3 regions of the Acinetobacter septicus genome follow, and region 3 is predicted to be linked to each of the others. Evidence: predicted binding sites of a transcription regulator. Region 3 holds the regulator's gene; each other region holds the start of a gene.
The links. Region 3 encodes PhoB, which activates phosphate uptake and scavenging genes when phosphate is short. Its sites were predicted from a motif close to TGTCATNAANCTGTCATAA; they were not measured.
Positions count from the first base shown of each region.

Region 1: I6L31_RS15620 (inorganic phosphate transporter) is a predicted target of PhoB. The motif match lies at 1,709-1,727, and genes of this name have one in related genera.
Region 2: I6L31_RS03915 (porin) is a predicted target of PhoB. The motif match lies at 2,433-2,451, and genes of this name have one in related genera.

Region 1 is NZ_CP079898.1:3,316,570-3,320,867, forward strand. Features, by position in the region: gene metH (methionine synthase) at 1-1,338, opposite strand, end outside; gene I6L31_RS15620 (inorganic phosphate transporter) at 1,776-3,407, shown strand; gene I6L31_RS15625 (D-serine ammonia-lyase) at 3,556-4,298, shown strand, end outside.
Region 2 is NZ_CP079898.1:792,304-796,601, forward strand. Features, by position in the region: gene I6L31_RS03895 (alpha/beta fold hydrolase) at 1-583, shown strand, start outside; gene I6L31_RS03900 (NAD(P)-dependent oxidoreductase) at 587-1,459, shown strand; gene I6L31_RS03905 (YARHG domain-containing protein) at 1,544-1,813, shown strand; gene I6L31_RS03910 (HIT family protein) at 1,926-2,339, shown strand; gene I6L31_RS03915 (porin) at 2,594-3,685, shown strand; gene tsaD (tRNA (adenosine(37)-N6)-threonylcarbamoyltransferase complex transferase subunit TsaD) at 3,771-4,298, opposite strand, start outside.
Region 3 is NZ_CP079898.1:2,172,922-2,177,219, reverse strand. Features, by position in the region: gene phoR (phosphate regulon sensor histidine kinase PhoR) at 22-1,380, opposite strand; gene phoB (phosphate regulon transcriptional regulator PhoB) at 1,391-2,101, opposite strand; gene I6L31_RS10400 (TetR/AcrR family transcriptional regulator) at 2,303-2,989, opposite strand; gene I6L31_RS10395 (SDR family NAD(P)-dependent oxidoreductase) at 3,185-4,021, shown strand; gene I6L31_RS10390 (MATE family efflux transporter) at 4,072-4,298, opposite strand, start outside.

The DNA of each region.
Region 1 (4,298 bases), 1.1 Mb from region 3:
CTGTACGCATTTTAAGCCCGCTTCAATGATCTCCCATTTAGATGAGTCAATCATGATCGGGACACGTGAAATATCGGGTTCAGATGCAACTAGATTCAAAAAATGCACCATCGCATTTTGTGAATCCAGCATGCCTTCATCCATGTTGATGTCGATGATTTGCGCACCTGCTTCAACCTGTTGCTGAGCAACTTCTAACGCTTCTGCAAAATTTTCCTCACGGATTAAACGCAAGAATTTTTTGGAACCTGTGACATTAGTTCGTTCACCGACATTCACGAACAATGAATCATCATAAATGTTAAACGGTTCTAAACCACTTAAACGACAAGCAGGTTGCGTTTCAGGAATTTGACGTGGTTGAATATCTTTAACTGCATTGTAAGTGGCACGGATATGGTCGGGTGTAGTACCACAACAACCACCTGTAATATTGATCAGACCACTTTCGGCAAATTCTTTTAAAAATGCGGCGGTCTGCTCTGGCGTTTCATCATATTCACCAAAGGCATTGGGTAAGCCCGCATTGGGATGGGCTGAAACAAAGGTATCTGCCACATCACTAATGGTTTTGACGTGCGGACGCATTGCATCTGCACCCAAGGCACAGTTAAAACCAATTGAGAGTAGGTCACCATGACGCACCGAGTTCCAAAATGCTTCGGCAGTCTGACCTGTCAAAGTACGACCTGATGCATCGGTAATCGTGCCTGAAATCATCAAGGGTAATTCACGACCAATTTGCTTAAACACTTCTTTGACCGCAAAAATCGCAGCTTTACAGTTTAAGGTATCGAACACCGTTTCGATCAAAAGAATATCTGCACCACCTTCGATGAGTGCATGCGTCGCTTCAATATAATTTTCTTTCAGTTCATCAAAAGTGATGTTACGAAATGCAGGATCGTTGACATTCGGCGAAATTGAACAGGTACGAGATGTTGGTCCAAGTACACCCGCCACAAAACGCGGTTTTTCTGGGGTGGAGTATTTGTCACAGGCCGCTCGCGCTAATCGTGCTGCTTCACGGTTAATCTCTGGAACAAGATCTTCCATGTGATAATCCGACATGGAAACACGAGTGCCATTAAAGCTATTGGTTTCAATAATGTCCGCGCCTGCATCCAGATAGGCTTCATGTATGCCCTGAATAATTTTCGGCTGAGTGAGTACCAGTAAATCGTTATTGCCTTTAAGGTCAGATGCCCAGTCTGCAAAACGTTCACCACGATAATCTTCTTCTTCGAGTTTATGGCGTTGAATCATCGTTCCCATCGCACCATCAATAATCAGGATACGTTGGGCAAGAAGTGATTTCAGGGTGGCAAGCGTGGACATAAGAACCCCAGATAGATTTAAAAGGCGCGTTATTGTAACAGAATCCCTCACAATAAGTGGCTTTGATTGATCGCCGAGACGGTCAAACACAGATTCATACCATTCAGGATTGAGATGGTGACGATTTCATCAAAATGCAATATTCCTGTTTCAAAATAGCTTTACATGAAATGTGACATCGGAAATGTGACCAGCTGTCATAATTTCATCATATTTACTTCAAAATACAACAATTGAATGTCATGATGGTTTTTGTGTTTTAAGTTTTTGTATTTATTTGTTTTTATTGATTGTACTGGCATAAAATTAAACTAAAAAATGCCTTTTATGAGGTCAAGTGTTTAAAAAATGACTTCATTAGACCCCTATTTGTCATATAATTGTCATAATTTAATTTAAGAATATGGGGATTTTAACGATCCTCTTGAACCGTCTACATGAATTCAAATCTTCCTCCCGTTTCGGATTCAAATCATGTCGAAGCTGGACATGTTCAATCGACGAATGTACATGTACCCACACCGAAGTTTTTTATGCCGGTGTTTTTTACGGTTATTATTGCAACCCTGATTTACATCGCTGTACAGGTAAATGCTGATTTGGCACATGTGCCTGCACTCAGTTTATATTCCGTGATCTTGCTGGCAACAGCACTTTTTATTGCTTTGGGATTTGAGTTTGTAAACGGTTTTCATGACACAGCCAATGCTGTGGCAACGGTCATTTACACCAATGCATTGCCTGCACCTGTCGCCGTAATGTGGGCAGGTTTTTGTAATTTTCTGGGTGTTATGGTCGCAAGCGGGGCAGTGGCCTACGGTATTATTGCATTATTACCTGTTGAATTAATTATGAATGTCAGCAGTGGTGCTGGCTTTGCCATGGTTTTCGCTTTGCTGATTGCTGCGATTATCTGGAATTTGGGAACCTGGTTTTTAGGAATTCCTGCATCAAGTTCACATACCCTGATCGGTTCGATTTTGGGTGTGGGCATTATGAACCATCTGATTAATGCTGCAACGGGCAGTACCAGTGGCATCGATATGGATCAGGTGATTAAAGTGGGTAAAGCTTTACTATTTTCACCACTAATCGGTTTTGCTTTTGCTGCTATTTTATTCCTATTGGTAAAAAAAGTATTTAAACGCCAACTTGAACTGTTTCAGCCACCTGAAGGCAATAAGCCACCGCCACCTATTATTCGTGCCATTTTGATTTTTACCTGTACAGGCGTAAGCTTTGCGCACGGTTCTAATGATGGTCAAAAAGGAATGGGCTTAATCATGCTGGTGTTGATTGGCTTGGTGCCGATGGCTTATTCATTAAATAAGAGTCTAGATGCACAGCAATTGCAAACCTTTGAACAATTATCTGGTCAGACTTCTTCTGTTCTTTATACTCAGCATACAGACATGCAAGATGAAAAAGCACGTGTCATTTTGACCAAGTATATTCAAACCAAACAGCAAACTCCTGATGTGGTTCCTGCATTAGCCAGTTTGACCGATCATTTGGGTCAACGTGTCGGTAGTTATGGAAGTTTGAAAGATATTCCTGAAGATGCGATTGGTAATATCCGTAATGACATGTACTTAAGTACTACTACATTTAAGCGTCTGGATAAAGCTGAAGCACTTCCTGCAATGACAGCCGATCAGCAAAAAGTAGTGAAACAGTACCGCGATAGTCTGGACTCTTTCCTACAATATATTCCAACTTGGGTCAAAGTTGCTGTGGCATTGGCACTGGGTCTGGGAACCATGGTGGGTTGGAAACGAATTGTGGTGACTGTTGGTGAGCGTATTGGTAAACACCATATGACTTATGGTCAAGGTATGTCTGCTGAGTTGGTGGCGATGAGTACCATTGCAGCAGCGGATGGTCTTGGTATGCCTGTCTCCACTACGCATGTACTAAATAGTGCAGTGGCAGGGACAATGGTTGCCAATAAATCTGGCTTAAACTTTAATACGGTGAAAACCATTTTATCGGCTTGGGTCTTTACCTTACCTGCAACTATTTGTTTATCGGGTGGTCTGTACTGGTTGTTCCTACAATTTGTTGGATAAATCCCGAGCTTGTACAATTGAATTTATAGAGTTGAAAAGGTCACATCAGTGACCTTTTTTATTCTCTAAAATTTTTATGTGAAGATCGCTTTCTTTTTAGCGAATGTTTGCTACCTTGGGATGAAAATCCATGTTGAAATCCATCAAAATGACTGCTTTAAATTTAGATCAATTACAACAAGACCCATTGATTCAGACATTACAGCAATACCAACCTGTGTTTTGGTTTCCACCTGAAAATGTGCCATTAAAACAAGCGCTACAGAATGTGGGTCTAACCCGAGCCGATATTGAGGATGCAGAAGCTCGCTTAAAACGTTTTGCTCCATTTATTGCTCAAGTTTTTCCTGAAACTCAAAAACAGCAAGGTATCATTGAATCCGATTTGGTGCGTATTGCACAGATGCAACAGTTGCTTTCGGAACAATGGAAAATTCCATTACAGGGACAATGGTGGCTGAAACAAGATAGTCATTTACCTATATCTGGTTCGATTAAAGCGCGTGGAGGTATTTATGAAGTGCTTGCCCACGCTGAAAAGTTAGCTTTGGCTGCTGGGCTAATCTCTTTAGAGGATGATTATCGAAAATTTGATTCGGATGAGTTTAGTGCCTTTTTTCACAATTATCAGATCGCTGTTGGCTCAACAGGAAATCTGGGACTTTCAATTGGGATCATGAGTGCCAAACTGGGTTTTCGGGTTTCGGTGCATATGTCTGCTGATGCAAGACAATGGAAAAAAGATAAACTTCGCTCTTTAGGGGTTAATGTCGTTGAATATGCCAGTGATTATGGTGTTGCCGTTGAACAGGGGCGTAAAGCTGCTGAGGCTGATCCAAACTGCTTTTTTATCGATGATGAAAATTCCAAAACTTTATTTCTAGGTTATGC
Region 2 (4,298 bases), 1.4 Mb from region 3:
ATCTGGACGCATTGGTAAACTTTATCAATTTATGCATAAAACTATCGATCGACATAAAAAATTACAGCAACGAATTTATAACGGACTACCCAAACGCTTAATTCACACCCCAGGAATTTTAAATGCGTTGGGTTTTAAAATTCTTGATCCGAAAGGCTGGATTGATGGTCATATACAACTTTTAAAAAACCTTGAAAATAAAAAACTGGTGCAGGAACATGCCACACTCGGTAATTTTTTAAATAATATGATCGATTATCCAGGTGGAATTAATCAGGACATGTTATTTAATGTCTGGCTACAAAATCCTCTTAAAAAAGGCATTATTCATCTTAAAGATCAAGTTATTGAATTAAAAAATATTCGATCATCATTGTTGGTGGGTGCAGGTCGTAGTGATCAATTGGTTACAGCAGATGCTGTAAAACCCCTCACCCAATTGACAAATAGTAGTGATGTCACGTTTACTCTAATTCCCGGTGGGCATTTAGGACTCATGTCCAGTCAGGCCAGTTCCGATGAGTTTTGGCCCATATTTAAAGATTGGCTCACACAACGTTCAACGCAGATAACAAAAGAGTAGATTATGGTTCAATCAGTTGCATTTATTGGTCTTGGCGCGATGGGTTATCGCATGGCATCGCATTTACCCAAACATTTCGATACCGTGTATGTCTGGAATCGAAATATGGACAAAGCCAAACAACATGCAGCTACATATGGAACTCAAGCGGTTGATTTAACGCAAGCGGTACAGGCAGACATCATTTTTTCATGTTTACCGACCAGTGCTGATGTCGAACATTTGATCAATAGTGTTCAATTAAAATCAGGCAGCATTTGGGTCGACTGTACCAGTGGTGTGCCTGATTCAGCTCGTAAACTCGCTACACAACTCAAAACTGAAAATATTGATTTTTTAGATGCGCCTGTCAGCGGCCAAACCATTGGTGCAGATAATGCAACATTAACGGTTATGGTGGGTGGAGATCAGGCTGCTTTTGAACGTGCGTTGCCCGCTATTCAGGCATTTGGAAAACTGATTAAACATGTCGGCACATCAGGCGCAGGTTTTGCGGTAAAAGCGGTCAACAACATGTTACTCGCAGTTAATCTATGGTCTGTTGCTGAGGGCTTTACCACACTGAAAGCGCATGGTGTCAATCTGACAGAAGCTATGGACTGCATTAACGCGTCAAGCGGAAAAAGTGGTGTGACCGAAACTGTATTGCCGCAACGTATTTTGAATCGTAGTTTTCCTGTGACTTTTGGATTACCACTACTCGCTAAAGATACAGGTATTGCACTAGATCTGGTTCGTGATGCCAACTTACCAGCGCCAGTAATTGCTTTAGTACAGAGTCTAATTCAAGCTGCCAGTCTTACTGCTGAAGAAAATAGCGACTTCTCAGCTGCCATAAAAATGTATGAATCGTGGAGTAAAATTACACTAGAGTAATGATTCAACATTGCTTTTTCCTGTAAAGCCCCTATATTTAGACATAGGTCGTTACATTTACACCGATGAAAAGAGGATACCCTCATGAATAAGTTCGCTGTTGCACTTTTTACTGGAATGATGACCCTTGCAGGTGTCTCAGTGCACGCTGCAACATCCGATCAAGAATGCAAAAAACTTCAGGATGACTCTAACCTCATCTATGCATCAAAAGGTTTTTGTTTTAAAGATCCAGAAGCCAAAGCTAAATATGGAAATGAAAACTGTCATACCACCAAACCCAAATTTTCTGATAAAGAACAACAACGTCTTGACCAGATTGAACAGCGTCAGAAAGAGCTAAACTGTAAATAATAAATTTCTTTGATCACTGATTAGTCCCTCTTTATTCTTTTCAAAAAAGGAATAAAGGGCTTATGAAAGAAATCAAATATCAAAATGTATTAGAGGTTTGAAGGATAATAATATGGCCTACGATGAGCAGAATATTTTTGCCCGAATCATTCGCGGTGAACTTCCAGCAATCAAGTTATATGAAGATGATCAGGTACTTGCATTTATGGACATTATGCCTCAGGCGGATGGTCATGCTTTGGTCATCCCTAAAACTCCTGCGGTGACTTTACTTGATTTGCCCCCTGAAGCAGCGGCTTATACCATTCAAGTCGTACAAAAAGTTGCTCAAGCCATTGAAAAAGCACTGGATGCTAAAGGTATTGTTTTAATGCAACTGTCTGGTGAAGCTGCGGGTCAAACCGTTCCACATGTGCATTTTCATCTGATTCCTAGCTCTATTCATCAATTGGGTCGTCATGCCGCACAAATGGGTGATCAGGAAAAAATTAAAACCCTTGCAGAAAAGATAAAAGCTGAACTTTGAGTAAAATTAAGGTTTATAAAAATGGAGCTTAGGCTCCTTTTTTTATATAAAAACAATAAAATCAAATATTAAAATAAATTTCAATCCATCACCTGTCATCAAACTGTCACGTATTTTTCACCCATTTGTAACAAAGTTTAAAGATACTGCTTAGCAAGTTGGTGAGCTTCTGTAATTTTTTGTACATAAGCAAACTTTAAAAAAATAGTGAATTTGGGCATATGCCACTGAACTTGTGTTTTGGAGAAATCTCAATGAAAAAATTGCTTATCGCTGCCGCAGTATCAACGCTTAGCATCACCGCAGCGCAAGCAGCGCCAACTTTGTACGGTAAACTTAATGTTACCTTAGACCAAGTTGATAACAGTGATTTTGCAGGAAATGATGTCACTGCACTTAATTCAAATGCTTCACGTATCGGGGTAAAAGGTGAAGAAAAATTAACAGACAAAGTATCTGTTGTATATTTGGCTGAATGGGCAATCTCTACAGATGGTTCAGGTTCAGATACTGACTTAAGTATGCGTAACCGCTTTTTAGGTTTAAAATTCAATAAAATCGGGACTTTAAAAGCTGGTCGTTACGATACTTATTTTAAAACAAATGCGGGTAACAATCAGGATATCTTCAACGATCACACGATCTTAGATATGACTTCTGTTCTTCATGGTGAAGAGCGTTCAAATAACGCGATTGGCTTTGAAACAGATAAAGAGCTGATTATTCCAGGCTTACAGTTCAATATCATGGCGCAACAAGGCGAAGATACCAAAACTGATAATACGAGCTTGGGTAAAGAAGGTAAGCGTGATGGCTTTGGAGATGGGATCTCAACTTCTTTAACTTATGAAAATAAAGATTATGGATTGGCTGCTGGTATTGCGGGTAATTTTGGATTAGCTGGTAAATATAATGCCTACAGTCTTTCTGGTATCTATTCAGACGCTGTTCGTGTAACAGGTTCTATTGATTTGGCAAAAGCAGGTGTCGATGGTTTAGTATTCGGTGCTTTATGGCAAAATGCTCAACCTACTGATGACACAGTATCGACCACAAGTGGTACAACTGTAACGTCGTATAAAGGTCTTGAAGAAGATGCATGGGGTTTAACCGCTGCTTATGCAATTGCTTCTACACCTTGGAAAATCAAAGGTGAATATATTGAATCAAATACCTCTGTCGACAATCGCTCAGATCGTAAAATTTCTCAATATGGCTTAGGCGTAGATTATAACTTCAATAAACAAGCTCGTTTTTATGGCGTATTGGCGCAACAAAAACGTGACTGGTTATCTGATGATGACAAGAAAACTGTTGTTGGCGTAGGTATGGAATATAACTTCTAATACTTCGCTACAAAAAAATAAAAGGGTACAGTCCATAGATTGTACCCTTTTATTTTTAATTGATTTTTAAATGCTTTTTCTGTGCTTATACTGCATTCGGATTTTTAAGCTCAGTCATCGGCCATCTTGGTGTTGTGGTCACTTCAAGCCCATCGTGTTGTCCAGCTTTTAAACGCTCATACCCTGCAAAAGCGATCATGGCGCCATTATCGGTACATAAAGCGGGTTCTGCATAATAGACTTGGGCTTTAATCTTTTGCAAAGACGTTTCTAATTGTTCACGTAAGCGCAGATTGGCACTAACACCACCTGCAATCACCAATCGTTTTAATCCCGTTTGCTTTAAAGCTTTGACGGATTTTTTAACCAGAGTATCCACGATCGCTTCTTGAAAGGATGCCGCAATATCTGCATCACGATTTTCTTCGCCCAATTTTTTTAGCTGAACTGAAACTGCTGTTTTTAAACCGCTAAATGAAAAGTCCAATCCTTGATGTAACATGGGGCGCGGAAAATCAAAAGCTTGAGCATCTCCCTGTAAGGCTAATTTTGCAATATTTGGCCCACCGGGATAAGGTAACTCCATCATTTTTGCGACTTTATCAAATGCTTC
Region 3 (4,298 bases):
AATCTTGTTTTTGAGCCAAATTTAAACCATTTGATACAAGCGTTCTTTAGGGAAAACAGCTTTAAATAAAGAACCATTATTTTCTTTGGATACTACATCCAGATAAGCACCATGTTGCATCAAGACATGTTTAACAATCGCAAGTCCGAGTCCCGTTCCGCCTGTGGCACGGCTTCGTGCACTATCCACCCGATAAAACCGTTCGGTTAAACGTGGTAAATGTTTGGGATCGATACCGATACCATTGTCCTGAACGGTAAAATAACCATGTTCACCATCATCATGCCAACCAATGGTAATGATGCCACCTTTGGGGGTATATTTAATCGCATTGGTAATCAGATTGCTAAAGGCACTGGCAATTTCCATATCTGAACCAATCAAATCACAGTGACTATCGATATCCAGATTGAGCGTATGTCCATAATCGGCATTATACGCCTGTGCATCGTCAAACAGTTGATTCATCAGACTTGGCATCTCAATAATCTGGTTTTTAGCAATTTTTTTGTTATTTTCCAGATTTGAAAGCAAGAGCAAATCATTGACCAAAGCATTCATCCGTTTGGTCTGTGATTGCATCTGATCAAAGGCACGTTTCCAGCGCGGATTTAAATCTTCCTGATCGGTAAAGGTTTCAATGTAGCCACTCAAGACTGTCAGTGGTGTGCGTAGCTCATGTGAAATATTATCGACAAAATCTTTACGCATTTGCTCCAGATTATGCATACGCGTAATATCGTAAGCGACCAGCAATACACTATCGCCCCCAAAAGGCGTCAATTTAATTTGTACGTAATGATCGTCCAGTATCGAGGATTTAAGCTTGATACCATCAGGTGCCTGATCAATATGATTAAAGTATTCAATGAAACTGGGCTGTCTTAAAATCCCTAACACATTGGTGCCGCGATCCAACAGACTGATGCCCAGCAAATGCTGCGCCGCAGGGTTACACCATTCGATTTGTTGTAAATCATCAATCAAAACCACAGCTTCATTTAAAGCAACCAATGAAGACTGAGCGCGATCGATGAGTCCCACCATTTCTGCTTGAACTACGCGTTCCTGCCGTTGGGCACGATATACGTTAAATAATAAGGCACCCCAAATCCCATTCAGGTTAGGTGGCGTGTCGTAAGGACGATTGGAAATCCATTCGTTGACGATGTACAGTGAACGTAGTTGCAGCACAAAAAAGATCAAAAAGGCGATCAGAATACAAATACCTAAAAGGTCGAGACCAAATCCCACAAACGCTGCAATGATCAGCAAAAAAGCCAGCAGTCTTAAATCCTGTTTGGCAAATGTCCATAAACTACTGTAGCGAAAACGTTTATGTTCACGGGCAAGATCGGGGACGGGATAGGGTTCGTACATAAAGGGTATTTTAACCTAGTGCTAAATCTGCACGTGTTGAAAAACGATAACCTGTACCACGCACGGTTTGTACAAATCGATCTGCGCCAAAAGGTTCTAAGACTTTCCGTAAACGACGAATATGTACATCAATGGTACGATCTTCAATATAAACATTACCGCCCCAGACCTGATCCAGCAATTGCGCACGAGTATAGGCACGTTCAGGATGGGTCATGAAGAAAGCCAGTAAGCGGTATTCGGTTGGCCCCATCTCTAAAATATGAGTTCCAAAGCTGACACGCTGACTGACAGGATCTAAAATCAATCCATTGGCGTCAATAGCTTTTTCACCATTTAATGCATTGGCACGGCGTAATACAGCTTTGATTCGGGAGACCAATTCACGTGTCGAAAAAGGTTTGGTCATATAGTCATCTGCGCCGGCATCCAGACCTTGTACTTTATGGTCTTCTTCACCGCGTGCAGTGAGCATAATCACAGGAATTTCAGACAAGGTTTCATCGCGTTTTAAACGGCGGCACAAATCAACACCACTTACGCCACCCGGTAACATCCAGTCCAGTAAAATCAGGGCAGGGCGCTGATCAACAATCATTTGGTGTGCTTGTTTGGCATCTTCAGCCTGTAAACATTGAAAGCCCGCCATATCCAGTGAAGTATGAATCATTTCACGGATGGGAAGTTCGTCATCGACGATTAAAATATAGTCATCTTTCACAACGCAATTACCCTATTTAGTTTATTGAACGGCGGACCGTTTTATTTATGACAGGCTTATTACAAAGATTAATTATGACAGTATCATTGCAAAATTCATCAGAACGGGTTTTTTTAACATGAATTGTGACAAAAAATTGCGTGGCTGATGACCAATTCATGACAAAGACTCAATTTTTAATGGCTTTAATGAACAGTAAATTTATTTTTGTTTCTGGGAAAATGTTTGTACAAGGGATAAAAATACCGTGCGGCAAGCAAATAGAACATCTTCCTGAGACTGTTTAAAACCACCCATCACCCAGCGAATTGCAATCTGGGTAACATAACCGTTTAATCCCGTTGCAATTAACGAAACTTCCTGTTCTGAACGTTGTAAATTCGGCATCATCAGCATGACAAAAGCTTGAATCATACGGTCAAAACGCAGCATGGTTTCCTGAATCGTGGCCTGATTATGCAGCTCTTGTACCAGCATGGCATCAATATAAATAATGCGGGCCAAACGAGGATCATCTTTCAAGGTACGTAACAATGCGCCCAGACCTGCATCGATCATTTTGGCTGGATCGGGAGCCGCTTGCATGACACTTTGCATGACATTCTGTTGTAAGGTTTCAATCAGTTTTAAGAAAATAGTTTGAAATAAATCCTCACTTTTTTTGAAGGATTCATAAAAATAACGCTCGGTCAGCTTGGCTTCATTACAGACGTCTTTGACTGTGACCGAAAAAAAACCCTGTATGCCATAAGTTTCAATGCCTGCTTCAATGAGTTTTTCACGACGCGCATGCTTACGTTCGGTTAAAGACAGTCCTTTAAATTGACGTTCTTTATTGACCTTTGTCGGCTTTGGTCTCGTATTTGAATCAGTTTCGGGGGTGGTCATTGATCACAGGCATCCTCGTTGGTTATGCAGAGTGTAGCAAGTTTTAAACAAAATAACCGCGTCAGTCATTTGTTTGAGTATTTACTCTAGATCGGATAGATTGTATTGACAATACGTATTGTCAAAAATATAGTGATTGAATCAGGTACATCAGCATGGGTTTGTGTACACCTATTTAAGGGAAAAGGTCAGGCAATGAAAAATTTTAAAAATAAAGTCGCTGCGGTTACGGGAGCAGGTTCAGGTATAGGCCAGCAACTTGCTGTTTTATTGGCAAAAGAAGGTTGCCATTTGTCACTGAGTGATATCAATGAACAAGGACTTGCAGCTACAGTAGAACTGCTTAAACCTTATAATATTCGTGTCACTACACAAAAACTGGATGTATCGGATCGTCATGCTGTAAAAGCATGGGCTGAACAAACCGTTCAAAATCATGGCTCAGTCAATATGATTTTTAACAATGCTGGTGTGGCATTGGGCTCGACTGTAGAGGGTGCGAGCTATGAAGAACTGGAATGGATTGTGAATATTAATTTCTGGGGTGTGGTGTATGGCACCAAAGAATTTTTACCTTTTATCAAACAAAGCAAAGATGGACATATTGTAAATATTTCCAGTCTGTTTGGGCTCATTGCGCAGCCTACTCAGTCGGCATACAACGCTACCAAATTTGCGGTACGCGGTTTTACTGAATCTTTGCGTCAAGAACTGGATATGCAAAATTGTGGGGTGAGCGCACTTTGTGTACACCCAGGTGGTATTCGTACCAATATTGCCAATTCAGCAAAAATGAATGAAAGCCTAAAAACACTGGGAATGCATCCTGAAAAATCAATCAAGGCATTTAATAAATTATTGCGTTGTCCGCCAGAAGAAGCGGCACGTCAAATTTTAGCGGCAGTGCGTAAAGATAAACGCCGTTTATTAATTGGTAATGATGCAAAAGTACTGGATCTGATGCAGCGTTTCCTACCGACAGGATATCAACGTGTTAGCGAATTTGGTACCAAATTGACCAATAAAATGTAATACAAAGATGCTCTAAAGCCCACCAAAAAAAGTGGGCTTTTTTTATGCCACTAAATGAGCGCTTTAATGGCTTTTTTCTTCCAGAAAAATTGATAATAGCCAGCTTGTAAAATGCACAGACTGACAAAAGCCAGAGCATAAGCATACCAGATGCCTTTTAATCCCCAGAGACTACTAAACCAATAGGCGCACGGCACTTCAATACATAAAATTGCGGCAATATTAATCAACATAGGCATAGTCACGGCACCGCTTGAGCGCATAATCGAGGCGAAAA